Regions from separate parts of the Agarivorans sp. MS3-6 genome, predicted to be linked through region 2. Evidence: predicted binding sites of a transcription regulator. Region 2 holds the regulator's gene; each other region holds the start of a gene.
What was found. The regulator sigma-54, encoded in region 2, starts transcription at its own class of promoters, with help from an activator protein. The targets are predictions, from matches to a motif close to GTTGGCACGNNNNTNGNNT.
Positions count from the first base shown of each region.

Region 1: ACVFI8_RS15430 (Npun_F0296 family exosortase-dependent surface protein) is a predicted target of sigma-54. The motif match lies at 4,183-4,201, and genes of this name have one in related genera.
Region 3: ACVFI8_RS07330 (THxN family PEP-CTERM protein) is a predicted target of sigma-54. The motif match lies at 2,501-2,519, and genes of this name have one in related genera.

Region 1 is NZ_CM134202.1:3,351,263-3,361,339, forward strand. Features, by position in the region: gene ACVFI8_RS15420 (HDOD domain-containing protein) at 42-890, shown strand; gene ACVFI8_RS15425 (TonB-dependent hemoglobin/transferrin/lactoferrin family receptor) at 931-3,084, opposite strand; gene ACVFI8_RS15430 (Npun_F0296 family exosortase-dependent surface protein) at 3,389-4,132, opposite strand; gene ACVFI8_RS15435 (hypothetical protein) at 4,571-6,217, shown strand; gene ACVFI8_RS15440 (phospholipase D-like domain-containing protein) at 6,386-7,864, shown strand; gene ACVFI8_RS15445 (DUF4442 domain-containing protein) at 7,930-8,406, opposite strand; gene ACVFI8_RS15450 (BamA/TamA family outer membrane protein) at 8,482-9,642, opposite strand; tRNA gene ACVFI8_RS15455 (tRNA-Phe) at 9,782-9,857, opposite strand.
Region 2 is NZ_CM134202.1:3,086,083-3,096,159, reverse strand. Features, by position in the region: gene ACVFI8_RS14190 (STAS domain-containing protein) at 1-103, opposite strand, end outside; gene ACVFI8_RS14185 (MlaC/ttg2D family ABC transporter substrate-binding protein) at 100-747, opposite strand; gene mlaD (outer membrane lipid asymmetry maintenance protein MlaD) at 744-1,211, opposite strand; gene mlaE (lipid asymmetry maintenance ABC transporter permease subunit MlaE) at 1,226-2,002, opposite strand; gene ACVFI8_RS14170 (ATP-binding cassette domain-containing protein) at 1,995-2,798, opposite strand; gene ACVFI8_RS14165 (calcium/sodium antiporter) at 2,946-3,914, shown strand; gene ACVFI8_RS14160 (KpsF/GutQ family sugar-phosphate isomerase) at 3,960-4,925, shown strand; gene kdsC (3-deoxy-manno-octulosonate-8-phosphatase KdsC) at 4,925-5,476, shown strand; gene lptC (LPS export ABC transporter periplasmic protein LptC) at 5,473-6,030, shown strand; gene lptA (lipopolysaccharide transport periplasmic protein LptA) at 6,041-6,538, shown strand; gene lptB (LPS export ABC transporter ATP-binding protein) at 6,535-7,260, shown strand; gene ACVFI8_RS14135 (RNA polymerase factor sigma-54) at 7,311-8,810, shown strand; gene hpf (ribosome hibernation promoting factor) at 8,835-9,122, shown strand; gene ptsN (PTS IIA-like nitrogen regulatory protein PtsN) at 9,131-9,574, shown strand; gene rapZ (RNase adapter RapZ) at 9,601-10,077, shown strand, end outside.
Region 3 is NZ_CM134202.1:1,629,210-1,639,286, forward strand. Features, by position in the region: gene prsT (XrtA/PEP-CTERM system TPR-repeat protein PrsT) at 1-354, shown strand, start outside; gene ACVFI8_RS07325 (PEP-CTERM/exosortase system-associated acyltransferase) at 387-1,343, opposite strand; gene ACVFI8_RS07330 (THxN family PEP-CTERM protein) at 1,500-2,456, opposite strand; gene ACVFI8_RS07335 (ThiF family adenylyltransferase) at 2,638-3,498, opposite strand; gene ACVFI8_RS07340 (S1 family peptidase) at 3,618-4,373, shown strand; gene ssb (single-stranded DNA-binding protein) at 4,465-5,088, opposite strand; gene ACVFI8_RS07350 (MFS transporter) at 5,141-6,511, opposite strand; partial or broken gene uvrA (excinuclease ABC subunit UvrA) at 6,678-9,510, shown strand; gene ACVFI8_RS07360 (Wzy polymerase domain-containing protein) at 9,544-10,077, shown strand, end outside.

The DNA.
Region 1 (10,077 bases), 270 kb from region 2:
AAAATTAACTATTCTGTGCGACCAATCTTACAGGAGGTGATATGTCTTTAACAATAACTGCGGCCGAGAAGGCAATTTTAGAGGATTTAAGCATTCCTCCGCGGCCTCAGGTGTTATTAACTATCACTCAAGAAACAAAGAAAGCGGAACCCGATGTATCGGTGATTGCAGAGGCCATTGCGAGTGATGTAGGGATTTCTGGGGCGGTACTGCAAATTGTAAATTCTGCCGCATTTCGCCGTTTAAATGAAATTAAATCGATTCATCAAGCGGTCATGACCTTGGGCATTAACCGGGTGTTTCCTATTGTGAAAGCTGTCGCTTTGAAGGGGGCTATGCCGGCGTCCAAAACGCTAGATGCATTTTGGCTGGAGGCCAATTTACTCGCCAGTTGTGCTGCCGCTACTGCAGAAGAGTTGGGCTTTGAGTCGGCTAAAGATAACGCCTATATGCTGGGTTTGTTTCATCAGGCTGGGGTTCCCGCGTTGCTGCAATCCTTTCCTGAATATGAAAGTTTACTGGTTGAAGCGAATAGTATCGGCTGGGCTAACTTGGCTGATCAAGAGCGGATCCGTTACGGCACGACTCACGCTACCGTCGCCGCTCTAATTGCTCAGCAATGGAGCCTGCCAAAAGTAATGGTAGAAGCGATTTATTACCAACATGATAGTGATGGTTTATTTAATTCAGAAGAGTTGGCTAAGCCATCTTTGTTGATGTTGGCTATTCTTAAGATTGCCCGAATAGTAGCTTATCGTAAACTTGGCGTAGACAGTGAAGAGCAAGTTTGGCAGGACAGTTACGATAGTCTGTTAAACTTTTTAAATATAGAAGACCAACAGTTAGAAGATATATTGGCAGGGGTAAATAGTACGTTGTCTGAAGCATAAAAATACGCTACAGCGATTGCTGTAGCGTAGAGTTTTTCGCTTAGAACTTGTAAGCCAAATCTACCCCCCAGTTTCTGCCTGGTTGAGTGTAACGATCTAAACCTTGATAATCTGATTCTTTGCCATCTAAATCGGTATAGCTCCAGTATTTCTGGTCTAAAGCGTTAAACAGTCCGGCCCGTAATACTAAGTCGTTAACTGGCTGATAGTATGCGGTTAAGTCTAATAGCGCATGACCCGGTGAGTGGGCATTATCCTCTGATGACCAGTCTCCTGATTTTTTAGCGGCTACCATTGTTAGGTTAAGAGCGCTTCCCCATAACTGCTCGGCGTGGTCATAACCTAATCCCCAAACCGCCGTCAGCGGAGCCACTGAGTCTAAGGCGCTACCATCTTCTTTGTTTTTACCTTGAGCGTAGGCCACGCTTAATCTGCTGTAGGTGCCTTCTGGCGCACCAATGGCATCGTCTAACCAGTAGTTACCTTTAAACTCCACACCGTAAATTTCAGCTTCACCAATGTTCTCATTAATGGTGATGCCCGCTGGATAGCTAGGGTCGCTGTAATCGGTGATGGATTGAATAAAGTTTGTATAGTCATTGAGAAAACCCACCAATTCCATGCTTGATACTGCAGTATTCGCGCGTAAGCCTAGCTCATAGCTTTGGCTTTCTTCAGGTTTAAGGTTGGGGTTAGACAGCGTTGCGTAACCGTGACCACTATTGTCGAAGGCGTAATACAATTCCTCAAGGGTAGGGGCGCGGAAGCCTTCACTATATTGAGCAAAAGTACTGAATTGTTGATTCCAGTGATAAACCGCTCCTAAACGTTTGGTAAAGGCGTCACTGTTGTGTTCTTGAAAACCACTACTCGCATCTGGCGTGGCTTTGTAGTCATCGTAGCGCAGGCCGGCGGTGACCACTAAACGTTCATCAAGTAAGTACATGTGGTCTTGAATGAATATACCGCGCTTTTCTGCTTCAGCTTTAGGCACTTCTGGGGCACCAGGGTCCACGGTGCCGCTGTCGTAGTAGTGAGTGCGGTAGTCTAGTTCAAAGTCGCTATTAATCGCGGTTAAGCCGTAACTGATTTCGTGACTACTGTGATCAAATTCAAGTAGTTTATTGAATTGAGCATCAAACTGCAGCGAGCTGTCTTTCCCATTACGCTCGCGGTTACGGTTACCGTATAAATCGGTTGTATCATAATTGTTATGCTCTGATTGACTTTGTTGATGGCTAAGTTGCCAGAACAAGTCATCGAATGCAGTATTATTGGCTTGCCAAGCGTGGTTAATACCAACACGGCTACGCGTGTCTTTGTCTTCGCCAGTCACGTTTGTGTAAGTAAAGCCTGGAAATATACTGTAGCCTTCGTTGCTTAGTATATTTGAGTGAGTTTCACGCTGGAATAACTCGGCAACTAAGCCGAAGGCATGCTCAGCATTTAGGGCATAGTTGGTTTTAAGTAGTAGGTTATGAGAATCAAAGTCATAGGGGTTTGCCTGGCCGCGATCTCGACCATTTATGTCGGCGCCAGAAGAGTGCGCCGTTGTTTCGCTGCCATCACGATACGTATAAATCGCCAAGCCTTCCCATTTTTGATAGCGCTTGGCTAGCTCAATGGTGGCTTTGTAAGCTTCATTTGCGCTGGCGTAGCCAGTTTTTAGTGCAACATGATGGCTGTCGCCTTCTTCTAATAGATCTTCTGGGTTTTTGGTTCGCAGCAATACTGCACCGCCTAAGGCATCACTTCCGTAAAGGCTAGATGCAGGCCCTTTATTAATTTCAATGGCGCTTAAGGTGTCAATTTCGTATGAGTTTGGCCCCTTATTCATTACGTCGCCACCAGGGTTATAGGCTGTGGGTTGTTCAATACCATCCACCATCAACTTAATACGATTACCATCTAAGCCGCGAATATTAAAGCCGCTAGTGCCAAAGCGCCCTTGCCCAGTAGTGCTTACGCCGGGTTCATAGCGGACCGCGTCTTCTAAGCTTGTGGCCATTTGTTGCTCTAGTTGTTCGGCGCTTACTGCGGTGACGCTCGAGGATACATCCTTGATGCTTTGTTCGGTACGAGTAGCCGATACAACGACTTCATCAAACATGGTGCTAGTGGTTTCAGCATAAGCCGATGGGCTTAAGCTAAGAATTACGGCGTTGGCGATGAGTGTGCGATTGAGTGTTTTCATGGTGATCAGGCTTTGTCCTTATCCTGTTAAGATTAACAAAGCCGCATTATACATAATGCAAATGAGAATCAAACTCATTTGCATTAAATATTTCAATTTTTATTTAAATCAGTCGTTAATTCACTGTTAATACTGTGCCAATAGCTACCACTTTTAGGCGCAAGGGCTTGGAGGGCTGCTTCGGTATCAAAGGCGACTGGCTAGCCTCGCGCTTACATGCCAGCCTGTCGGAGGATTAGTGGATTAATAGGTGTCACTAAATTCTTATACAACTTCATACTCAGCCGACAAACAGCCCTTGTGGTTATTTTCTTCGCGTTGCTCTGATTCGGCTCAAGCCTAGCAACACAAGGCCTAAACCAATTAACCACCATGTTTTAGGCTCTGGCACGCTAGCAGGCGCTAAAGAACGACCGGTGATGGCCTCGCGCTGAATGCTGACAGTGTGGTTATCGGTTTCAAAGTTTCGACCAAAAAAGCTAATAGAGGTGATTTTATCTGCTTCTGATTCAGCAAATAGGTTTACATAACCATAGGGTTCTCGTTTATTGCCTTTAACGCTCGTTGGGCTACCGTAGTGTTCTGGCTCGAGTACCGCCGCGTCTAAAATTTGATTGGTCACAAATTGCAAGTTTTCAGATTGGGTCGTAATGCTCAGTTGATTGCCACTATCACCGGCACTCCACCAGAAGCCAAAGTATCCTACTGCAAGATCAAAACTTAGGGTAACAGCGCTGTTATTAGGGATGAATAGGTACTTACCTTCGCCAAACGCACCACCATATACGCCAAATTTTCTGATGCTGGCACTGCCTTTATTGACCGTGTATTTACCAAAATAAGTCTGGTAACCATTGTGTAAATCGCGGGTGGCTAGGCTGTCGAAATTTTCAGTTTGGCTTAGACCGTTAACTTGAGAGCTTTGGATAGCTGGCTTTTCTATCGTATAGATAATACCCGCTTGGCTGGTGAAGGATATCAGTACGCTAGCCAGTAACATAGGGTAAATGATGGTGGTTAACCTGTTTCTAATTATTGGTTTTAGCATAATGAATCCTGGTACTGGATGATGCCTTAATCGGCCTTAATACTGATCCTTATCTATTTTTATGCCAATGTTTTTATCTTATTAAAATTCAGCAAGATACATCCTATTTTTCTGGCTTGAGTCAAAAATATTGCCTCAGTTAGAGGCTCTTTCGCATATTGCAACGCGTCGGTTTTTTCATCAGCGAAGTAGTCTATTAGTGCGTGGCTATTTGTTGAGGATTCGATCCTTCAAAGCTGATTGTCACAATTTTTCAATCCCCCTTAATATCTCTCCCAACAGCGCGACATAACAATTGTTCTTATGTCATTCGCTTTAGGTACAGCTTTAAATTTTTGCTCAAGGCAAATTTAATTCAGCTTAACGGCAGAGTTTAGATGGAGTTAGCTAGGTTACGTTTTGTTGGTTTTCACTAATTATTTTAAATGTAGAGACAACATGAAAACTTATAACGCTTATACAATAACTCAAATATTTCATAAAGTTGCGTGGGCAGCGTTGATCATCGCTGCACCGATAGTGGTTGCACCGGTAATGGCTAACGATAGTGAACACACCGAGTTAGCGGAAACTAACCAGCAGCGCGATGTGTTTAAAACGCTGAATATTCCCGAGAAATTACCGGGTTTCGCATTAAGCTCTTTGGGCCAATCAGCTAACTTTATCGAGCACTTGGATAAAACGTATACGGTGGGCGATAAGGTTAAGAAATCAGAAGTGTTCTTAGTCACTAGCGAAGACGTTAAGGGCAATATTAAACTCAGTATCAAATATGACCCTAGCAAACTGGACGGTAGAAAAAAGGTATTAAAAGACCTAGAAGACCTCGCCTTAACTGAATACAAACTGCGTCAGCATGCCAGTATTTATGACCGAGATTCAGTCAAGCATACCGTCAATAAATTAGGCCAAGATGTGGTGAGTTTTAACTACTCAAAATACGCGCTGCCACAAGATATTGCTTACTTTCGTTTTATGAAAGTAGATATGTTTTTACAGCATGGCCAGGTGCAAAAAATGGTTATTTCTAATACTCAAAGCTTTAAGCACCCCTATGGTAAGGTTGAAAAATACCGGCAAGAAATACAGTTTAATCAATTAGATAATGGTCAGTACGTTATAAAAAAGAAAGAAGTGAAGGCAAGTGGTGTGTGTAAAGGTAAGCCTTGTGAACTGAATATGCTTATCACGCCAGTGGCTTTTTATCATGATGATCTAGGCGCCGTAGTTGAACAAGAACAAATGTTCACAGAGCTTAATCATCCTGATATTCGAGAGTCAGAAGTTAAACTGCATCGGGTATTTCCTATTATGGGAGACTTTGTAAAACGTAAAGGCATTGATACTCCGCTACCTTACGGTATCTCTGTGGCTTACCGTAACCAAGATATGAACGTCGACTTCTCTAGCTTTAGCGTATTTAACATACCGCACGAGATATTAGACTCGATTTTTGACCCTGAAAAGTCGCATGCCGAAGTGAGCACTGAAAGCTATACCCTGCGTGGTGATGTCTATATTTTGCCGTTTTGGAATGTGTTTGGTTTAGTCGGTAAGGTGAACGTAGACGCCGATGTTGATGCCCACTTCAATGGTATCGATCAGTGTTTGGGCGTGGTAATTGGCGACAAATGTTTAGGCGAACAGATTAACGTACCAGAGTTCAACTTTACTGTTCCACTGCACCTCGAGTATGACTTGTACGGTGTCGGTACAACCTTAGCGGTGGGTTATAAGGAATTCTTTGCATCATTAACAGGCACTTACACAGTGACTCAATTAGTAGGTGGTTCAGGCGATAGCGGTAGCTTAGTCACCGCTCAACCTATGTTGGGTTACCAATTACAACAATACCGCACCCAGTTTTTTATTGGCGCAGAATACCAAGGTTATTCAAATAGCATGACCGGTACCGTCATGATTGGTGACACTGAAATGGATTATGACGTGGGAGTTGATATTAACCAGTGGGCTTACCTTATTGGCTTCAATAAAGAAATTGGCAAACACTACAATCTAACCGGCATTATTAGTAAAGGTGAAGACCGTACCGCAGCCACCTTAAATTTTAGTTACCGTTTCTAAGTGAAGGCTTAGTAACGCATCAAACAAACCAAAGTGCGTTAGCACTTAGTTACCTCTTCTGTACTGCGACTGTTCATCTTAACGCTAAGCATACTTGTCTAGCGTTAAGCTAAGTCTAGAGCGCAGTAAAAGCCCCTAGCATTTGAGTTTTCGTCGGTTGGCAACGTTATGTATATCTCCACTTCTTGGTTTTTAACGCATTGTTATAGGCACGCGGTATTGCTGTTAATGGTGATTAGCTGTATTGCTTGCTCATCTGCACCACCACCACGGCCAGTCGATTTTGATAAAACTTGGCAGCCACAAACTGTGTTGTCTGAGGTGTATCTATTGCCCACTGCGCCTGAAGCATTGGCACGGCGGATTGAGGCTGTTCGCCAAGCCAAACATTATATTCAACTCGAGTACTTTACCTGGGACCATGATTTAGTGGGAGCATACCTTTACCGTGAATTACTCAATGCAGCAGATCGCGGCGTTAAAGTGCGCTTAGTATTAGATGACTTAATGGAGTTTGAAGATCGCTGGTTAGTTGAGTTGGCCGAGCACAGTAATATACACATACGAATTTTCAACCCTTTCGATAGCCGCAAATTAGGCTGGTTTAGTCGAGCATTTAACTTCCAAGTGGCTAAGCAACGGCTGAATCACCGACTACACGAAAAGTTCTTTAACGTTGATGGTGAAGTGATGATTCTTGGTGGTCGAAATATTGGAGATAGCTATTTTGGATATAGCAAAAAAGCCAATTTTTTTGACTTAGATGTTATGGTGAAAGGTGAAAGTATCAGAGAGTTTGAACGTAATTTTCAGCGTCTATGGTCAAGTGAGCATGTTAGAGATGTTTGGCGGGTCATCAAAGCTACACCGAAAGCCAACCAAGCCACTTTTTTAGCTGACTATCTGTCTATCATAAAAAAGCGTCAGCCTGAATTACAACACATTGAGCAACAAATCAGGCAGTTAACATCCCCTGACTACAGTACAGCGGAAGTCATGCCGCTGTTCGATTCTTTAGATAAGTTAACAGACTCTCAGCCTTATCTTCGTTCGCGGATGCAATCGGTGCTAGATGCTTGTTTAGCCAGTAGTAGCAGTATATTGATCTCTACTCCCTATTTAGTACCCAGTGAAGACAGTTTTTCCAGCTTGAAGGTTTTATCAGATAATGGCGTAGCACTGACTTTACTGACCAATTCTTCAGCGTCTAATGACTCACCTTTTGTTGGTGCCTATTACGCTAAACATCGAGAAGAGTTGGCTGGTCTCGCTCAGCAACTATTTGAATACGCTAAACAGGCTGAACATCCTGATTACTACCATCAAGTAAAGACCTACTACCACAATAAGGCTTTCATTGTTGATCAGCGGCTAAGTTATATAGGCTCATCCAATTTTGACCCTCGTTCAAACTTTTTGAATATGGAGTTGGGATTGTTGATTAATAGCAGAACCTTTGCCCTACAGTTAAAGGCTTATCTATTAAAAAACCAGCAACAAAGATTTTGGCGGGTATCGCTTAATGAACAACAAGCGTTAGTGTGGCAAAAAGACCAGCAACTCACTAACAAAAACCCAGGGAGTAGTGCATTTAAGCGTTTATCAGAGAGGCTTTACCGTCTGCTCAACATCAAATACGACATATAGTTAGACATGCCGGTAAGGAGACCGGCAAAGTTGTCAAAGCGCTTGTCACTTGGCGTTAACCCTCGCTAAGGGACAGCCTTTAGTGAAAGAGTGAGTAAGAAGGTCGCAACGATGTCTTCACCACTAATTGATGGGCAGGTAGCATTAATTGTCACCGCTTGATTCACGCGCTCGCCACTCGCCATGGTTTGTTCTAACATTTGGTCTATTAACAAGCCATCTGTACAAGTGAAAATCACATCAGCTTCAGGGCGTTTTAAAAATTTACCTTCAACCTCCTTGAAGGCTAACGATACTTTTTTGCCATGTTGTTCAGCTTTGGCAATGGCTAAAAAGCCGCCTGCAACATCAGCGCCCACCGCTAAGGTTCCGAAATACATACTATTTAAGTGGTTTTTTGTTCTTCGTTTTAGAGGTATTTTTACCACCACCTTTTGCTCATCCATTTGCAAAATTTTGGGGCGACAATACCAAATCAATGGCACCTTAAACATGCCAAACAAGCTGAGCATTAAGTTGGCTTTGCGAATACTGGGTAGCATAACTGCTCCTATTTAAAGAGGTCTTACCAGTAGAGCTTGTTGTTAACAAAAAGTCAACAATTGGCTTAAGCTTGCTTAAAAATCAGACCAGCCTGCCCCCACAATAAAGTGTAAGGTGGTATCTTCTGGGCCACGGGCAACGTCGATACCAGTGCGAAGATTAAAGCGTCTTGCCATTAAATAGCGAAAGCCAAGGCCTTTAGCATAACGATTGGGTGTATCTCCGAGGTTTTGTTGTGAATTGAAGGCTTGGCCTACACCTCCGAATACCACAGCCGACCAGCGAGCATCAAAGTCGTAACGCAGTTCACCTTGCAGGGTTGCCATACGTTCACCTTGATAGCGCATGGCGGGTATGCCGCGCATATCGATAAAAGGGAGGGCGTAGTAGGGCGTATCACCATGCGCACTAGCGGCGGATAAACGCATCGAGCCTTGAAAACTGTTACCTAAATAGCTAAAGCCAGAGAACTCACCAGAGGTAATGGCGTAGTCGCTATCCCCGCCAAAGTAGTCGGCATGTTTTGCATAACTAACATTGCCGTATAAACCTTGGTTGGGGCTAAAGGAGTTGTCGCGAGTATCGTAGTTCAATAGCAAGCTTAAACCGCCATCTTTCATGCTTAACTGAGGGCTTAAGTAGTCGGGGAGATCGCCGATAGAAAAGGCACTATCACTATCCAAATAGGTATATTTTGCACCGGCAAACCAGGGGCTATCGCCTAAGCGAAAGCGAATTTGCTGCAGCAAGTAAGTGCCTTTTAAGTTTACTCTAATTGGGATATCGCCAATGATTCCATCGCTGGGTAGGCGAAAACTGTCTATGTTGGCATCTATCCCAGCTATAGCACCTATATAGCGAATGCTATCTTGTTTCCATATCCCCATGTGAAAGGCTCCCGCGCTGCGGGTACCGTTCTCGGTGGCCAAGCCTAACAAGCCAGACACACTAGGCGTAAGCTTTAGCGGTGCGTTAGGGTCTTCGTCTATTTGCTCGCTATTTTCTTGCGCTTCATTCTGATGAAAGAACGCTAAGACTAAACCTCCACCATAACCCACTGCAGGGTCGGTAATAATTATAGGCACGGGTAAAAATCCAACGGCGTTATCCATTAACCACTGACTCGCATCCATTCGACCATCAGTTGGGTCAACAAACTGCTCAAAAAAATCAGCCTGAGCATGTCCCATGGAAAGCAGCAGTGGTATTGATGCAAACAGAGAAGAGAGGCGCATATTTCATTCCTTGAAATCGTGGGCATGGGAAGAACCAATGGTGTTAGGTAGTTTAGCTAGCTGAGCCGTATAGCGATAGCGTAAAGTTATTTTAGTTCTGAAACGAAAAAAGCCTGCATAAATGCAGGCTTTTTAAAGGTGGTGCCCGGAGGCGGAATCGAACCACCGACACGAGGATTTTCAATCCTCTGCTCTACCGACTGAGCTATCCGGGCGACGGGCGCTATTAAACGAATTTTGGCGGTTTAAGTCAACCGAAAATGCTAAAAAAAATGAAATAATCGAGCATCGGCTAATTGCTATACAACAACTGCTAAAAGAATAAACAAAAAGGTGACCTAGGCCACCTTTAGTTAGTTTGGATACATGAGCAATGGGTTATTGCTTTGCTCTTAGTCGACACGGGGTAAATGCCCTTAAGAGTGGAGCTAAGCG
Region 2 (10,077 bases):
CTTCACAAGTACTTAACTGCTCCCAATTGGCGGCGACTTGAACCGCCGTCCAATCACCATTGAGTCGTAAAGTTTGCTGGTCAAATTGAATGGTCTGACTCATGAATTGCTCTCGGCAAGGCTAATGTTTTTTTCTTCTAGTAGAGTAATAACCCCATCTATTCCGTTGGCGCGAATCAAACTATCGAATTCGGATTGCTTAGTCGATAGCAAACTGACGCCCTCGGCAACGAGATCATAAGCCAGCCAACGGTCTTCATTTTTCAGCTTTCTAAACTTAAACTCCAACTTGATGGGCGGGCGTTCTCCATCAATAAACTGCGCCTTTACGCCAATTTTCGTTCTGCCTTCAATCGACTTTACAGGCTCTATAGTAACTTCTTGCTGTTTGTACTGACTCAAAGCTTGAGTATAAGTGCTTACTAAATACTCTTGAAAAGCATCGACAAATCGTGCGCGTTGTTGTTTATTGGTTTTTTTGATTTGTTTACCCAGCACAACAAAGGCGGCATAACGATAGTCAATATGTGGCATTAATTGCTGACGAACCACATCTTCAATCTGGCTCGCCGCGTCTTCAGCGTCTCTGTCTACTTTGGCTAAGCGACTGAATGTTTGCTCAGCAACATAGCTCATTAAGCGATAGGGATTTTGGTTTATCTCAGTAGTTTCGTCGGCCACGGCTACTGCCACGACAAATAAACCGAGTAAGCCGACCAATACACCACTTATTGCTCGCATCATCATTTCTCCGTTACTGAAAATAGAAATTGTCCTATCAACTCTTCTAGTACTAACGCAGATTTTGTATCTTCGATCAGGTCACCATCGTTCAAATTTTCAATATCTTCCATGACAAATCCAGGAGTAAGCCCAATGTATTGCTCTCCTAATAAGCCAGCAGTAAGAATCGATAATGAACTGGTTTCTGGGTAATACCCGTATTTTCGATTCATGCTTAAAGTGACCTTCGGCATGTAATCCTCAACATCAAGGTTAATCGCTTCAACCCTTCCTACAACTACTCCGCCCACTTTGACTGGAGAACGCGCTTTTAAACCGCCGATATTGTCGAACTTGGCATACAAGGTATAACTATCAGTATTGTTTCCAAACTGACTATCAGCAATTTTCAACGACAATACCAATAAGGCCACAATGCCCAACAATACAAACAGCCCTACCGACAATTCTATTTTATTTACTTTCATGTTAATCCCTAAACCTAATTGCCGAACATCAATGCGGTTAATATAAAATCTAAAGCCAATACCAATAAGGAGGCATGTACTACGCTGCGGGTAGTGGCTTGACTAATGCCTTGTGCGCTAGGTACCGCATCATAGCCATTAAACAAAGCGACCCAGACCACGGTAATGGCAAAAACAGCACTCTTAATCATGCCATTGCCGATATCCTGGCCAAATTCAATGGATGCCGCGGTAATCGACCAGAAACTACCGTTATCAACCCCTAGCCATTCAACCCCAACCAGAAAGCCTCCCCATATCCCCACTAAATTAAACATCAAGGTTAATAGTGGCATAGCGATAAACCCTGCCCATAAGCGAGGAGCAATAACCCTTTTAAGAGGGTCAACCGCCATCATTTCCATGCTAGACAGTTGTTCTGTAGTTTTCATCAAGCCAATTTCAGCCGTTAGCGCTGACCCAGCCCTGCCAGCAAATAACAATGCTGTAACTACCGGTCCCAGCTCTCTGAGTAGAGACAAAGCCACCATGGGGCCAAGGCTAGTTTCAGCCCCGAAATCGACCAGTATATGATAGCCCTGCAGGGCTAAAACCATGCCGATGAATAAACCAGAAACTAAAATTATCGGTAATGATTGAACGCCAACCACATAAGTTTGACGAATCGTATCTTTCAGCAACTGTTTGCTTGGCCAAGCGACCAAAGCATGCCACAGCATTAAGCTAGCTCGGCCAATTGCCGACAAGCGCAATAGAGTATTTCGGCCTAACAAAGCAATCAGTTCAATCATTATGATGCCTTAGCGCTTGAGCATAGTCTTCGGCGGGATAGTGAAATGCCACGGGCCCATCCGCTTGTCCCTTTAAGAATTGAGCTAAACGAGGATTAGGGTTGGCTGCGATTTGCTCTACGCTACCCTCGGCTAGCACACGATGGCCATCTACGATAAACACATAGTCGGCGATGCTTAATACTTCGTTAACATCATGAGATACAATTACTGAGGTAAGGTTTAAGCTTTGATTTAGGCCTTTAATTAAGTTGATCAGCACCCCCATCGAAATAGGGTCTTGGCCAACAAAGGGTTCATCATAGAGGATAATTTCCGGTTCTAAGGCTATCGCCCGAGCCAAAGCAACCCGTCGAGCCATGCCTCCAGATAAGTCACTAGGCATCAATTGCGCTGTACCACGCAAACCCACGGTTTGCAGCTTCATCAACACCAAATTACGCAATACAGCTTCTGGTAACTGAGTGTGCTCGCGTAACGGAAAAGCGACATTTTCAAACACCGTCAGATCGCTAAATAACGCGCCACTTTGAAATAGCATGCCGATCCGTTTACGTAATTTGAACAATCCACCGCGACTAAGTTGATGGACATTTTGATTGTCAATTAACACTTCGCCTGCGCTAGGTTGCAGCTGCCCGCCAATAAGCTTGAGCAGGGTTGTTTTACCTATACCACTAGGCCCCATGATGGCGGTGATTTTGCCGGCTTGGATACGCAAGTTTAAGCCATCAAAGATAACTTTGTCGCCGCGCTGAAAGGCCAGTTGTTTTACTTCAATCAAACTATCCGCCACTCCGTGAGCAATCTTGATCGGCTAAGGGGGACATATTATTGAGATAATTGGTGACACTCAAGGTTAAACTCTTCCAATTTGCTAGGAAAATGCCGACAATGCCACGGTTTTGTCTGTTTCGTCGTAATTATCGCGCAAAGGAAGCACATGCTTATTGAATTTTTATTATTGATTGTTGGCCTCGTTATCTTGGTATGGAGTGCCGACCGTTTTGTTTTTGGCGCTGCAGCCATTGCCAATAACTTTGGCCTACCACCAATGATCATTGGCCTTACCATTGTTGCTTTAGGCTCGTCTGCGCCGGAGATAATGGTGTCGGCGACAGCGGCTCTTGAAGGCAAGATGAATACAGCGGTGGGTAATGTTATCGGCTCTAATATTACCAACATTACGTTAGTATTAGGAATTACCGCCTTATTAAAACCACTCATGGTGTCGTCCTCTATTTTATTCAGAGAGTTGCCGCTGGTATTAGCCGCTACCGCCATCGCGGGGTGGGTACTCAATGACCTATATTTAGGTTATGCAGAAGGTACCGTGCTACTGGGCTTCTTTATCGCAATGATGGCTTTTTTGATTATCTCTGCACTGCGCCAACGCAAAGGCGCCAAAGTAGACCCTATAATTGAGGAAGCTGAATCGGAAGTGCCCAGTGACGTGCCAACCAAAAAAGCCCTAATGTGGTTAATTGTCGGTATGGTATTACTGCCGCTCAGCGCTGATCTTTTAGTTAATTCGGCTTCAGAAATTGCCCGTTATTTTGGTATGAGCGATCTGGTAATCGGCTTAACGATTATCGCTGTAGGTACTAGCCTGCCTGAACTGGCAGCCTGTATTGCAGGTGTCATGAAGAAAGAAGACGACCTCGTTCTTGGCAATATCATTGGTTCTAACTTGTTTAACATTTTAGCCGTGTTGGCAGTACCCGCGATGCTAGCGCCTGGTGAAGTAGATGCTCACGCTGCTGGCCGAGACTTCTACGTGATGATGGGCGTAACCGTAGTGTTATTTATCATGGCCATGGGGTTTGGCAAAAGTCGCCGTATATCACGCTGGGAAGGCGGCTTATTGTGTAGCGGCTTCATAGGCTACCAAATGCTATTATTCTTAGGGTAAACCCTACCTTTTTTATCACTTAAGCCTTACTTATAGGGGAATGGCGTGTCATTTGATTATATTGCTTCAGCTAAACAAGTTCTTGATATAGAAATTTTGGGTATTCAAAACCTTCACCAGTACCTTGAACAGGATTTTAGCCAAGCTTGTGAGCTCATTTTAGCTTGTAAGGGAAAAGTGATTTTGACGGGCATGGGAAAATCTGGACATATTGCCAATAAGATAGCCGCGACGTTAGCGTCTACTGGCACCCCAGCCTTTTTTGTTCATCCTGGAGAAGCGTGCCACGGCGACTTAGGAATGATTTCGGCTGACGATATTGTTATAGCGCTATCTAACTCTGGCGAATCAGCAGAGATATTGGCACTTTATCCCGTCTTTAATCGTATTGGTGTTCGCTCCATTGCCATGACCAGTAACCCGCAGTCAACAATGGCAAAACTTGCCAACTTCCACCTATGTATCTCGGTGCCTCGTGAAGCTTGCCCGCTAGGCTTAGCCCCCACAGCTAGTTCCACCGCAACCTTAGTAATGGGCGATGCATTGGCGGTAGCCTTGTTAGAAGCCAGAGGCTTTACTGCAGAAGATTTCGCCTTGTCTCACCCAGGGGGCACTCTTGGTAAAAAATTATTGCTCAGTGTCAGCGACTTAATGCTAAGAGGGGAACAAATTCCCTCAGTGACAGTCGAACAAACTATTCGCGAAGCCTTATTTGAGATCACCGCGAAAGGCTTAGGTATGGTAGGCGTGGTTGACCAACAGCAACACTTAGTCGGTATTTTCACCGACGGGGACTTGCGCCGTATCTTAGATCAACGGGTTGATATTCACGACACGCAAATTGGTCAAGTCATGACCCACAACCCCAAAGTCATTGAAAGTGATTGGTTGGCATTTGATGCACTAAAATTAATGAAACAAACCTCTATTAATGGCTTGTTCGTGCTTAAACAACAAAAAGTAGTGGGTGCATTTAACATGCATACTTTATTACAGGCAGGAGTTTATTAGTGAGCGAAACCACACCTTACGGTTCAGTGAGCCAACAAAATTTTGACCGCGCCAAAACCATAACCTTGCTAATTTGCGATGTTGATGGGGTATTTTCAGATGGCAGAATTTATATGGGCAATGACGGTGAAGAGCTAAAAGCTTTTCATACTCACGACGGTTTTGGCATAAAAGCCTTACTCAATATTGGGGTTGAGATTGCCATTATCACAGGCCGCCAATCCAAAATTGTCGAGCAGCGTATGCAAGCGCTAGGTATTCGCCATATTTACCAAGGCCAGCAAGACAAGATGGTGGCTTATCAGCAAATGCTTGAGCAACTAAAGATAAGTGCTAACGAAGTTGCCTATATCGGCGACGACGTGGTTGATACTCCAGTGATGCTCGCATGCGCCTTAGGCGTGGCAGTTCAAGATGCTCACCCTTTGTGCAAGCAAGCGGCCGACTATATTACCGTGACACCGGGCGGATATGGCGCAGTTCGTGAGCTTTGTGATCTAATTTTGCAGGCAAAAGGTCAGCTAGAGAATGCCCAAGGCATGAGTGTATGAACAAGCCTACTTGGTTTTTCGGACTGCTATTTGTTGTTGCCATCGTGCTTTGGCAACTCAGCCCCTCAGAGGACGAGCAAGTAGCCGCCAAGCGAGAAGCCAGTAAACCTAATTTTGTTGCCGAGCAGCTATACAGCATTAGCTTTGGTGAAGATGGTGCGCCACGTTATCGCATCTACGCTGAACAGATGGAGTTTTTTGAGCAACTAAAACATACCACCTTCTCTAAACCGAAAATTTTGGTTTACCCAGACCCAGCACAACCCATATGGCAAATTGTAGCCGATCACGCTACAGTACTGCAGCAGCAAACTGTCACCTTAAATGACAATGTAGTGATCAAAAATTTGAGTCGTGGCGAGTATGTTCGCGACCTTATTACCGAAAGATTGGAAATCGATCTGCAAAGTGAAACCATGAGCAGCGATCAACCTGTTACCGTTTATGGCCCCTCATACGAATTGTATGGTGTTGGCATGGATGGTGATTTAGCCAACGAAATAGTGACTTTATTAGATGATATCGAAGCGGTTTACCATAACCCACAAGAGTAAATTAGGCCTATTGGCCAGTTTGTTATTTCTGTCTTGGGGAGTTCAAGCACTTGAAGACGACTTCAATAAGCAGATTATTGTTGATGCCGACCGCCAACAGGTCAATATTAAAGAAAACCGAGTCACGTTTTACAGCAATGTGATCGTCACTCAGGGCTCGATTAAAATGCATGCTGCAGAATTAAGCGTGATCGGCAGTGAAGACAAAGGCAGCGAAGTCATGATCGCCAAGGGCGAACCGGCTACTTTTTATCAACTGCTAGATAGCGGTAAACCTATCGAGGCGGAAGCGAACGAGGTTCGCTATGATCTTAAAACCCAAACACTGACCCTCACGCAAAATGCTCAGTTAAAACAAGAAGAGAGCTTAGTGAAAGGGCAAATGATCAAATACAGCATCGATAAGCAAGAAATGGTAGCCCAAGGCGATGAAAATAGTCGTGTCACTACCATATTTCTGCCGAAACAACTTGAAGAGATTTCACCGAAGAGTAAACCGCAAGAATGAGTACCCTAATTGCTGAAAACCTAGCGAAAAGCTATAAAGGTCGCAAGGTTGTCAAGAATGTAAGCTTACACGTTGAAACGGGTAAAATCGTCGGCTTACTCGGCCCAAATGGTGCGGGTAAAACCACTACTTTTTATATGGTTGTTGGCTTAGTACCTCGCGACCAAGGCCGCATACTAATTGATGACGATGACCTGTCTAGCACGGCGATGCATACTCGAGCCCGTAAAGGCATTGGTTACTTACCACAAGAAGCATCGATTTTTCGTCGTTTATCTGTAGAAAAGAATATTCTCGCGGTTCTCGAAACACGTAAAGACCTTGATAAAGAGCAACAAAATGGAGCGCTTGACGACTTATTAGAAGAGTTCCATATTGGCCATATTCGCAAAAATTTGGGTATGAGTTTGTCGGGTGGAGAACGTCGCCGAGTAGAAATAGCACGAGCCTTGGCAGCTGCACCAAAGTTTATTTTGCTTGACGAACCCTTCGCTGGAGTAGATCCTATTTCAGTGATTGATATAAAAAAAATTATCGAACACCTGCGCGATAGAGGCCTTGGAGTACTGATTACCGATCACAATGTGAGAGAAACCCTCGATGTTTGTGAACATGCCTATATCGTTAGCCAAGGCGAATTGATAGCCTCAGGGAAGCCCAAAGAGATACTTGAAAATGAACATGTGAAACGAGTTTATCTCGGCGAGCAATTCAAGCTATAGTTAAAGTGTATCTAGAAAAATATAATAAGAAGAAGGAACAGCGGTAATTAATGAAAGCATCTTTGCAGTTGCGTCTTGGTCAGCAATTAACCATGACACCTCAGTTACAACAGGCCATACGCTTACTTCAGCTATCAACGCTGGATTTACAGCAAGAGATTCAAGAGGCACTGGAAAGTAACCCACTTCTTGAGGCGGATGAGTCGCAGCCAAGCGACAGTGACTCAGTTGAAAAGTCGGCCAATGAAAGAAGTGATGAGGCGGAAAACAGCCAGCCTGAAGTTGACTCTAGCCAAATTGAAGCCGGTGATGCCATTTCCCAAGACACGGTTGCTGAAGACCTACCCGTTGATTCAACATGGGATGATATATATAGCGCCAGTTCAGGCCCTGCGAGTTCAGGCTCTGCTAGTGGCGGCGAAGACAACGACATGTTGTTTCAAGGCGAAACCGTCGACTCCTTACAAGACCATCTATTGTGGCAAATGCGTTTAACTCCCTTTAGTGAAGTAGATCAAGCCATCGCATTAGCGATTATTGATGCGGTTGATAACTCAGGTTACCTCACTCAAGACTGTGACCAACTACTTGAAGGCTTACGCTCCAGTGATAATAACGCACTAGATGTAGAATTAGACGAAGTAGAAGCGGTGCTAAAACGTATTCAACATTTTGACCCCGTCGGCATTGCTGCTCGCTCCTTACAAGAGTGTTTAATGATTCAATTAAGTCGTTTTGCTGAAGAAACACCTTGGTTGAAAGAAGCCAGAGAGGTCGTATCAAATCATATCGACGTATTGGCCAACCGCGATTTTCGTTTATTAGCTCGCAAAACCAAACTCAAAGAAGAACAGCTACGCGAAGTAATGCGCTTAATCCACACCCTTGAGCCACGCCCCGGCAATGCGGTAGAACCGAATCAAGCGCAGTATGTTATTCCCGACGTATCCGTTATAAAACGCCAGGGCCGCTGGGTAGTAGAATTAAACCCGGATGCCATGCCTAAACTACGTGTCAATTCTCACTATGCGTCTTTGAGCAAAACGTCAAATGCTACCGATACTCAATTCATTCGCAGCCACCTACAAGAGGCAAAATGGTTCATAAAAAGTATTGAGAGCCGTAACGAAACCTTATTAAAAGTATCCAACTGTATCGTTCACCACCAACAAGCATTTTTTGAATATGGTGCTGAAGCAATGAAACCAATGGTGTTGAACGATGTGGCTGAAGCAGTAGAAATGCATGAATCGACCATTTCTCGGGTGACAACCCAAAAATTTATGCATACTCCCCGCGGAATTTTCGAATTAAAGTATTTTTTCTCTAGCCACGTGGCTACAGACGGAGGTGGGGAATGCTCATCTACCGCGATTCGCGCACTCATTAAGAAACTGGTTGCTGCCGAAAATACCAACAAACCACTCAGTGATAGCAAGATAGCTGACATTTTGGCAGATCAGGGGATCAAGGTGGCGAGGCGCACGATAGCAAAATATCGTGAGTCTTTAGCGATTCCACCTTCTAACCAACGTAAAAGCCTTATATAACGGCCACAAAAGGGGACAAGATATATGCAAATTAATCTTACTGGACACCACGTAGAAATTACTGAATCACTAAAAGAATATGTCCACACTAAGTTTGCCAAACTGCAACGACGTTTTGAACAAATCAACAATGTTCACGTCATCCTCAACGTAGAAAAGCTCAATCAAATTGCCGAAGCTACCTTGCACCTTAATGGCGGAGAGCTGTTTGCCACTGCAGAGCACTCTGATATGTATGCCGCCATTGATAGCCTCATTGATAAACTTGACCGCCAAGTTATTAAACACAAAGAAAAATTAAACAGACATTAGCCAAAGTAATGCAAATAAATAAAGTACTAAATTTGGACTGTACGCTTAGTACAGTCCAATGTTCCTCTAAGAAGCGCGCATTGGAACTGATAAGTGAACTCGTCGCTAAACAACTTGATACCAGTGCTCAAACTATTTTTGAAAGCCTGTTAAACAGGGAAAAAATGGGCAGCACCGGAATTGGCCAAGGTATCGCTATTCCTCACGGCAGAATCGACAATCAGCACCAAGCTACAGCGGTTTTTTTACGCTGTGACCCTGCTATTTCCTTCGATGCTATTGATAATAAACCGGTTGATCTTGTGTTTGCGCTGTTGGTTCCAGAAGACCAATGTAAACAACACCTTAATACCCTTTCTCAAGTGGCTGAGAAACTCAACGATAAATTAGTATGTAAACAACTTCGTAACGCACAAAGTGATGACGAATTGTACGACATCATGGTAGCCTAATACTCTAATTGTAGTTAGAGGTTATCATGGAATTGATTATCGTTAGCGGACGTTCAGGCTCTGGCAAAACGGTCGCCTTAAGGGTATTAGAAGATTTAGGCTATTACTGTGTAGATAATCTACCCGTTTTACTCTGGCAACCCTTAATAGATAACTTAAGTAGTTATCCTAAAGTGGCGATTAGTATCGATATTCGTAACCTGCCCGATGAGCCCTCACCGATTGGGCAATTGATTCGTTCGATTGGCCCTGACGTAAAGCTCCTCAGCCTCTTTCTCGACGCTAAAGACGAAGCGCTAATTCGTCGTTACAGTGAAACCCGCAGAGTTCACCCGCTCAGCCAAAACAACTTGTCGTTAGCCGAAGCTATTGAGGCAGAAACAGAGCTATTAGCCCCTATTTCACGCAATGCTGACTTACGTATCGATACCTCTCGCTTGTCGGTGCATGAACTTAGCGGCCTGATCCGCTCGAGAGTGACGGGTGATCAACAACAACAACTA
Region 3 (10,077 bases), 1.5 Mb from region 2:
GAGCCTAATAACATTATAGCCTTGAACAACATTGCATGGGTTTTGCACCAGCAAGACCAACATAATCAAGCTCTTGAATATGCACTTAAGGCTCACCAGTTAAAACCTGAGCTAGCTCAAGTGAAAGACACTTATGGCTATATGCTATTGAAATCAGGTAAGGCAAGTGAAGCTCAACAAATACTAGAGCAGAGCTATCAACTACAAGCAAGTAACGAAATTGGATTGCATTATGTTGAGGCGTTGATTGCTAACAAACAAACTACTCAGGCAAAAGAATTGTTGGATAAGCTAGTTGATATAGAGCCAGCGTTGGTCCATAAAAAAGCTGAGCTAGAAGCTCAGCTAAACTAAGTAAGGTAAACGCAATAGTTGTTTAACGGCAACTATTGCGGAATATAAAGTCCGCTAGAATCAGACCATTTAAAATTCTCCCGCATCGACATATTGGGAGATTTTTTTTGCTCAAAGTCTGGCGAATACATTTTTTTAATATACTCGTCATTATCATCGTTGTTTCGAGCGGCCATGCAGCCTTTCTCGACTTCTTTATCGATATTATTCATTAGCGTTTGAAAACCCACAGGCAAGCTACGAGTCAACATTGAAGCACTAATGTAATAAGGCGCTCGCACGCCATGATACTCAATCGCGGGCCCAAGCTGTTCAAATTTAATTCCCAGAAAGCTCATGCTTCTCGCTAAACGCGGCTCCATCATAACAAAAGCATGATGTGTGCCCGCTCTAACCGCTAATGACGCTATAGATAGATACAAACCAATAGCCAAGAACGGGAAACAACGTAGCTCTTCTTCTGAGTAAGTTTGCTCATTAATCGCACCAGCAGCTGCACCGTCAAAATTATCGGCTTTACGGCGACGAAACTGAGGACGAACCGCTAAACGAGAAATTTCACAAATCTCATTGCGTTCAAATTGAGATGGGTGAAACTTGGCACCTTCAATCGCCGAAGAGCAAAACTTTTCAATGGGTAATAACTCATCACTATTAGAAGGTGAAACAATTCGCACACAACCCGCATAGTTAGTCGTTGGCTTGTGTTCAATTAAGCAGAATCGCGAATACTGATCAAATTCGTCTTGCTCCATTCCGTCTTCACGAACAGGTTCGAAGTTCAATTCCTCACAGTACACGTCATGGCGGATCCGAAATGCTTCATTAACAGTATCTTTTTTATAAGCCACAACAGGGCGAAGATACTCTGCGAAATGTTGGGCAATAAGTTTCGCTTCTCGCTTAACCAATAGCGAAATACCACCTCTTACTGCCGCACCTATAACGGGATAAGTTGCCAGATTTTTCACAAACTTGTTTCGAATCATAAGTGGCTCTCAAAGTGTCTAATTAGCCAAAACGCTGCATTTATAGTTTAGAACATAGCTGGAATGATAGAGGGCAGGTTGGCAGAAAAAAAAAGCGCAGAACGAGTCTGCGCTTTAGGTATGCAATGCTAAATGTTAGCGACGTTTAATTAAGCATTATGCACGGCGACGAACAGATGCCAAACCTAGCAGACCAAGACCAAAGATAGCTAAGGTACCAGGCTCTGTTACTGAGGTTGCTGTGATAGAAAATGCTGCACTTAATTCGTTGTCAGAACCTTCAACTGTCACGAAACCTAAACAAGTTGCACCAGTTACACAAGCTACGTTCTCAACAGCTTCTAGGCCAGCTAAACGTGTTGTAATGGTGTAAACGTACTCGTCATCAATTTGGAAGTTATTTGACAAATAAAGAGTTCCATCAGGGTCTTGTGTGTAAGATACGTCATCAGGAATAACAACAGTGAACAAATCTGAACAGCCAAACTCGTTGTCTGTGCCCACTTCACCCGTAACACCATCACCATAAGCACAAGTAGAACCGGCGACTAAATCACCACCTGGGTAGTTAGTTGTTTCTTCAAACAAAACTGCGAATACTAACAGCGGTGCAGGAGCCAACGGAGTAGCAAATGGCTGAGCAGGCGCTAGGAAAAGACCATCATACAACAATGCACCTTCCAAAAAGTCTCCAGATACACCGTAGTTGTTATGAACTAAGCCAGTACCGTCAGTCCAATCAGTATCAAGCAAACCACCTTGTAGCGCGCCGTCAACTTTACTGGTTAGAACTGTACCATCACCTAAAGCTGTACCCTTAGCATCGTCGATAACTAACTGGCTCTGTTTACCTTCTGGATTTTGCGGAGCCCAAGGGTTACCCCACGCCAAATCTTTTGGTAATTCGCCACCAAACATACCGTCAAACTGGTCTAGAGTTTCACCAGTAGCAGTGATACCAGTCTGATCGATTGGGTCAGAACCCAAATCAGAGGTGTATGCATCAAAGCCTGCGTCGTTTAGGTAGCTCCATTCTGTAATAAGTACAGCGTTTGCTGAGATGCTTGCAAAACCCAAGCTCGCTGCTAGTAGTGTCACTTTCAATTTATTCATGTCGCCCGTCCATTTGGTCATGTAATTCGGATACAAGCTTAATAAAGCAAACATAGTGCCAAGTTTTTATATCCAATTATTACAACAAGTTAGATGAAGGGGCTGGTGAAAGAATGAATGGAATGTAAAAATATCTGACACCCTGATATCGATCTTAACACCCTTAAAGGATCATTAGGATCTATTTACTCAATACTATTTTTTTAGCCACGCCAAATACAATACGCTGCAGAGGGTTTCTGTTTCCCATGGGGCGCCAAGTTTTTTTAAAGCGATTCCTATACGCATCAAAGTGCAGACCGTGAGGCGCAGTAATTAGATCTCCTCTATTTAACAAAATTTTTAACACGTACGTCCCCGCTATTCCGCCACACATCTTCACCGCCATTGGCATCGATGGACCTTTCTTTGCGTGAAAGTCAGCTTTACTGGGATCAACCAAGTAAGGCCGCTGTAACATTGCTGGCGATAGGCCAATCAAGAATTTGATATACTGCTCATTCTCACTACTGGCATCTTCAAAACGAAAATATTCTTCATAGGTCATGCTACCCGGCATAAAACATAGAAATGCGCAGCCCATTCCCAAGGGTGCCGCGGTAACTAAAGGAATGTTCTTTTCTAGACACTTTTGAAACACTAACTTTCGGGCAGATAAAGCAAAAAAATCTAAACTATCCACGTACACATCTACACCGTCTAAAAATTCATCAACGTTGTGCTCGAAGATCCCTTCAGGAAAAGACTTCACCTCGGCTTCAGGATTGATATCCAAACAAATTTTTTCCATCACCTTCACTTTTTCCTGCCCTACAGTAGACATAAATGCGCCAGCTTGCCGGTTGAAGTTATGCACCTCGTATTCATCGAAATCTGAAATATGGAATTTGCCAACACCTAAGCGCGCTAGCGTAACAATGTGCTCGCTGCCCACTCCGCCAGCCCCCGCCATTGCTACCCGCTTGCCACGCAGTATTTGCTGCTCAGCATCAGTTACCCAACCGATGTTTCTTGAAAAAGCATCTTCGTAATTAAAACTCATGATTAATTGGCCTTTTACTTGGCGACATTCAACACCATGGAATATCACTGGGTTTTATACTAACTTGCTCTAGTACATAGTAAAATTAAGATAAAGCAGTTCTCAAGGAAGAATATAGTATGAAACTAGTCTTGATCGTTATCATTGCGTCACTTTCTTCACTGTTTAGTTTAGAAGCATTAAGCGAACTTGCTGACACAATTGAAAAGATCAAACCTTCAGTAGTGGGTATTGGCACTTATAACAGGCTCAACTCTCCTCGTGCTAGCCTAAGAGGAACAGGGTTTGTGGTTGGTGCACACCTCATAGCCACCAACGCTCATGTGATCCCCAAAAGCCTCAATCAGCAACAAAATGAAAAACTGGTGGTATTTGTTGGCCAAGGTCGCTCGCCGGAGCTTAGGTTTGCAACAGTCGTCGCCAGTAATCAACAGCATGATTTAGCCCTACTACAAATAGAAGGAAAAGCACTCAGGCCGATGGTTTTATCTACACAGGAAGTAAGGGAAGGCGAACTATATGCTTTTACCGGCTTTCCGATTGGGGCTGTTCTCGGTTTATATCCGGTAACGCATCGCGGTATTATTTCAAGCATTACGCCTGTAGTGATACCCGCTCGCAATGCCAGTGAACTAAACTTAGCCCAATTAAAAAGGTTAAAAGCGCCTTATAATATCTACCAGTTAGACGCAACTGCTTACCCTGGCAATAGCGGCAGCCCTTTGTATCACCCTGAAACGGGCCAAGTCATCGCTATTATTAACAAAGTGTTTGTAAAAACAACCAAAGAAGCTGTGTTGTCGGACCCCAGTGCGATTAGTTACGCGATACCGGTTATACACCTACAGCAACTGCTCAACTCCCTGAAAAATTAGCCGGTCATTACATAAAAATAAAAAAACCCGCTTAATTAGCGGGTTATATTATTTTTAGTGTTTATTTTAACACTTTAGATTATTACCAGACCTAGAACGGAATGTCGTCATCAAAATCCATTGGCGGCTCATTAAACTGAGGAGCTGCTTGTGGTGCTGGCGCTTGCTGAGGTGCAGCAGCAGGCTTAGCTTGTTGCTGATAGCCACCTTGCTGGGGAGCCGCCTGTTGCGGTGCTTGCTGGAAGCCACCTTGCTGTTGTGGCGCAGCCTGTTGCTGGAAGCCACCTTGTTGCGCCGGCGCACTAGGAGCAGCAGCTTGTTGCCCACCCCAATTACCTTGTTGCTGTGATGCACCGCCACCAGGACGACCACCCAACATTTGCATAACACCATTAAAGCCCTGCACAACCACTTCCGTAGAGAAACGGTCTTGACCACTTTGATCTTGCCACTTACGTGTTTGTAATTGACCTTCAATATATACCTGAGAACCCTTTTTAAGGTATTCACCAGCCACTTCAGCCAATTTGCCGAACAACACCACACGGTGCCATTCTGTCCGCTCTTTTTGTTCGCCGCTTTGCTTATCTCTCCAACTTTCTGAAGTAGCAATGGTAATGTTGGCGACGGCCCCTCCGTTTGGCATAAAACGGACTTCAGGATCCTGTCCTAAATTTCCAACCAAAATTACTTTATTAATGCCCCGAGTGGCCATGTATTTCGCTCCTATAATCTATCTGTTGTGGCGAGGAAGACCCGCTATCATACTAGGCTGCTCGCACCAAATCCAATGCTCTAGCCAATTCAAATTCTTTTGTTTTTACTTTAAGGTAAACCGTGTGATCGCTAGCAATCATCACCGCTTCTACAACTCCAGGTAAAACCTGAAGTTTTGCCAATAAGCTTGCAGGTTTGTCGGCAGATGATATCGCCAACGAATAACTTTTTATACCGCTTTGCGCACGCATTCCCAAACTAACCAATATCCAAATCAGCAATAGGCTGATGGTAAACCAACACACCGCCACCATGCCGCCAGCCATATATAGGGCTCCGGCACTACTTCCACCAACGAATGCGCCCAAAAACTGACTCGTAGAAAATACCCCCAGCGCTGCACCTTTGTTTCCAGGGGGGGCAAGATTTGAAATCAGTGCTGGCAAACTTGCTTCTAGGTAATTAAAACCCACAAAAAATAGGGTGAGAATGATACCCAATAGCCATATAGAGCCATGCTCTACCAACAACAAAACATTGGCTAACAACAACAAGCTAATCGCAAAGATAAAATAACCGCGCTGCTGATTACGTTTAGCGGCAATAATCAGCAAAGGCACCATGAGCACAAACGACACTAATACAGCGGGTAAATAGACCTGCCAATGCTGCTCGGCGGCTAAGCCAGCATCAAGTAAACGCAATGGCATAATGACGAATAACCCGGTAAGCACCAAGTGTAAAGTGAATACCCCCCAGTCTAAGCGGACTAATTGAGGATGTTTTAGCAACTTAAGCATTTGTTCGGAGTTGGCATTCACTTCGCCTCTAGGCGCTTTAACTTCGGCATTTGGCACAATAAAATGAACCACCAACATCGCCACAATGGCAAGCGCAGCGATCAGCCAAAATAAGCCTGATAATCCCAACAAGGCCGACAGCACAGGTCCTAAGACCAAAGAACCCGCAAACGACAAGCCAATGCTTACACCGATAAAAGCCATCACCTTGGCGCGCTGGGTTTCTCGACTTAAATCAGCAGCTAAGGCCATTACCGTGCTGGCAATCGCTCCCATTCCCTGTAAAGCGCGACCGAGAGCAACACCATAGATTGAATCGGCCAGCGCTGCGACGACCGAACCTAAGGCGAAAATAGCGAGCCCCAAAAAAATAACCGGTTTACGTCCAACACAATCTGACAACCAGCCCATCGGTATTTGAAACATAGCTTGCGTTAAGCCATAGGCACCTATCGCAAACCCCACCCATAGCGGTGAAAAACCGTTTAGCTGCTGGCCATAAATCACCAATACAGGCATAAGCATAAACAAACCAGCCATACGCAAGGCAAACAACAGTGCCAAAGAATACGCGCCGCGCTTTTCGGTGGGATTCAAACCTTCTTCCACTACCACAACCATCAAAATTTAATCAATAAAGAACCGATAATGCTACCACAGCCACTTAGCTTCAAACCAGCTTAAGATTACAGATCGCTAACTGACTAAATCGCCATTACTTGGGCTAAGCATTATGCTAAACAATATGTAATACTGAGTGATTTACTGCAGCATTTATCAGGTAACAATGGATAGTATCGATATTCGTGGTGCTCGCACCCACAATCTAAAAAATATTTCTTTGACCCTACCTCGAGATAAACTGATTGTGATTACTGGTTTATCGGGTTCGGGCAAATCTTCACTGGCATTCGATACCTTGTATGCCGAAGGACAACGACGTTATGTTGAATCCTTATCAGCCTATGCGAGACAGTTTCTATCGCTTATGGAGAAGCCAGATGTTGACCATATTGAAGGTTTATCTCCGGCAATATCTATTGAGCAAAAATCAACCTCGCACAACCCGCGTTCAACGGTCGGCACAATCACCGAGATCTACGACTATTTGCGCCTACTATACGCTCGGGTAGGTGAACCACGTTGTCCTCACCATCACTTACCTTTAGCAGCTCAAACCATTAGTCAAATGGTCGATAAAGTTTTTGAAGAGCCAGAAAATAGCAAGTTGATGTTGCTCGCTCCGGTTGTTCGAGACCGCAAAGGTGAGCACGTTAAAACCTTAGAAAGCCTAGCCGCTCAAGGTTTCATTCGTGCACGAATTGACGGTGAAGTCTGTGATTTAAGCGACCCTCCAGAGTTAGAGCTGCATAAAAAACACAATATTGAAGTCGTCATAGATCGCTTTAAAGTACGCGCCAGTGAAGATCTTGCTCAGCGTTTAGCCGAGTCATTTGAAACCGCTTTAGAGCTTGCAGAAGGCACCGCGATTTTAGTCGATATGGATAGTGGCGAAACTCGCCAGCTATTCTCGGCAAACTTTGCGTGCCCCGTTTGTGGCTACAGCATGACCGAGCTAGAGCCGCGGATTTTTTCTTTCAATAACCCAGCTGGCGCCTGTCAAACTTGTGATGGCTTAGGTGTTGACCAGTTTTTTGATGACAACAAAGTGATCCTAAACCCCAGCATTAGCTTAGCCGGGGGCGCGATTAGAGGCTGGGATAAGCGCAACTTCTATTACTATCAAATGTTGAAGTCTTTGGCAGCTCATTTTGGTTTCGATCTAGAAGCGCCATTTGAAAAACTCAGTGATAAACACCAACATTTGGTACTGCATGGCTCCGGTCGGACCAATATCGAATTTAGGTATATGAACGACCGCGGTGACGTTACCGTGCGCAAACACCCTTTCGAGGGAATTATCCCCAATATGCGCCGCCGCTACAAAGAGACAGAATCAAATGCTGTCCGCGAAGAACTCGCTAAGTTTATTAGCAACCAAGAGTGCCCAGGGTGTGGCGGAAGTCGCTTGCGAGAAGAAGCGCGTAATGTGTTTATTGGCAGCACTAATTTACCTCAAGTAAGTCGCAAATCAATTGGTGAAGCGGTAGAGTTCTTTGGCTCGCTAACATTAACTGGTCAACGAGCCGCTATTGCAGACAAAATATTAAAAGAAATCTGCGAGCGTTTGAACTTTCTAGTTAACGTTGGCTTAGATTACCTGTCACTTGACCGCAGCGCCGACACCTTGTCAGGCGGTGAAGCACAACGAATCAGACTAGCTAGCCAGATTGGGGCAGGTTTGGTTGGCGTCATGTATGTGCTTGACGAGCCCTCTATTGGCTTACACCAACGGGATAATGAACGCTTACTTGCTACCCTTAACCACTTACGCGACCTTGGCAACACAGTGATAGTGGTAGAACACGACGAAGACGCTATTCGAGCAGCTGACTACATAGTTGATATTGGTCCTGGAGCGGGGGTTCATGGTGGTGAAATTGTGGCACAAGGGTCGTATCAGCAAGTAATCAACACCGCAAACTCATTAACCGGTCAATACCTCAGTGGCGTTAAGTCTATCGCTATCCCTGAGCAACGCCATACTCCAGCAGGCGATTGGCTAAAGCTCAATGGCGCGAGTGGCAATAACCTTAAAAACGTAAATTTAGCCATTCCCCTAGGCTTGCTAACCTGTGTTACCGGTGTATCGGGCAGCGGTAAATCCACCTTAATTAACGACACCTTGTATAAAATTGCGCAAAAAGAGCTTAATGGTGCCGCTGGCGAAGATATCGCCCCCTACAAGAAAATTGAAGGTTTGGACAAGCTCGACAAAGTTGTCGACATTGACCAAAGCCCTATCGGCAGAACACCGCGTTCTAATCCTGCAACCTACACCGGTATATTTACCCCAATTCGCGAGCTATTTGCGGCTACACAGGAATCGCGTTCTCGTGGCTATAAACCGGGTCGATTTAGCTTCAATGTTAAAGGTGGCCGCTGCGAAGCTTGCCAAGGTGATGGCGTTATCAAGGTAGAAATGCACTTCTTACCCGATGTTTACGTTCCTTGTGACGTATGTAAAGGCAAGCGTTACAACCGTGAAACCCTTGAGATTAAATACAAGGGCAAAAACATTCATCAAATTCTAGATATGACAATAGAAGAAGCCCGCCCCTACTTCGATGCGGTTCCAGTTATAGCCAGAAAACTACAGACATTGATTGATGTAGGACTGACTTATATCAAGTTAGGGCAGTCAGCAACCACGTTGTCGGGAGGCGAAGCGCAGCGGGTTAAGCTAGCGCGCGAATTGAGCAAACGAGATACCGGCCAAACTCTATATATCCTCGATGAACCAACTACCGGCTTGCATTTCCATGATATTCAGTTGTTACTTGATGTGATCCATCGTTTACGGGATCACGGCAATACCATTGTGGTTATTGAGCACAATTTGGATGTGGTGAAAACGGCCGATTGGATTGTAGATTTAGGGCCTGAAGGCGGTAAAGGCGGCGGAGAAGATCCTGGTTGCTGGCACACCAGAGGATGTAGCAGAAGAAGCTCGTTCTCACACAGCTCGCTTTTTGAAACCAATGCTGAAACAAAAATAGTAGCAGGGTCAGCACTTAATTCACGGAAGAGTAATGTTAGCTAAACTAACCATAGAGCGATGTTTTATTGCCCTATTTGCCGCGCTGTTACTGTTAGGTATGCACTATTTTCAGCATAACCAAGGCGGCACTGGTTTGTCTTTGCCGTTTAATTTGCTCGTATGGTGTATAGCTGGGCCAATAATAGGCCTAGGCTTATTCAAAGTCAGCGCAAGTAAAACCTTGCGCTATAATCGCAGCCTATTGGTAGTCGCTATCGGTACCGCATTACTTTGGCTCCCAATACTTTACCCTAACGCCGTGCTAGCTTGGTTTGCTGTTAGCCGGCTAATCGGTATGACCGCGGGACTATTATTAATCTTTACCGTAATACAACTGCAACTAACTCGTCAGCAGTGGCAGTCTATCTTTTACCTCATCATCGCCGGAATAGTGATAGAAAGTCTCTACGGTCTGATTCAAATCTACTTACTCAGTGAAAACAACTGGCTTGGATTCAACACTCTCTCAACTAGAGCGTCAGGGATATTTCAACAAGCAAATGTTTACGGCACCTTCTTGTTATTT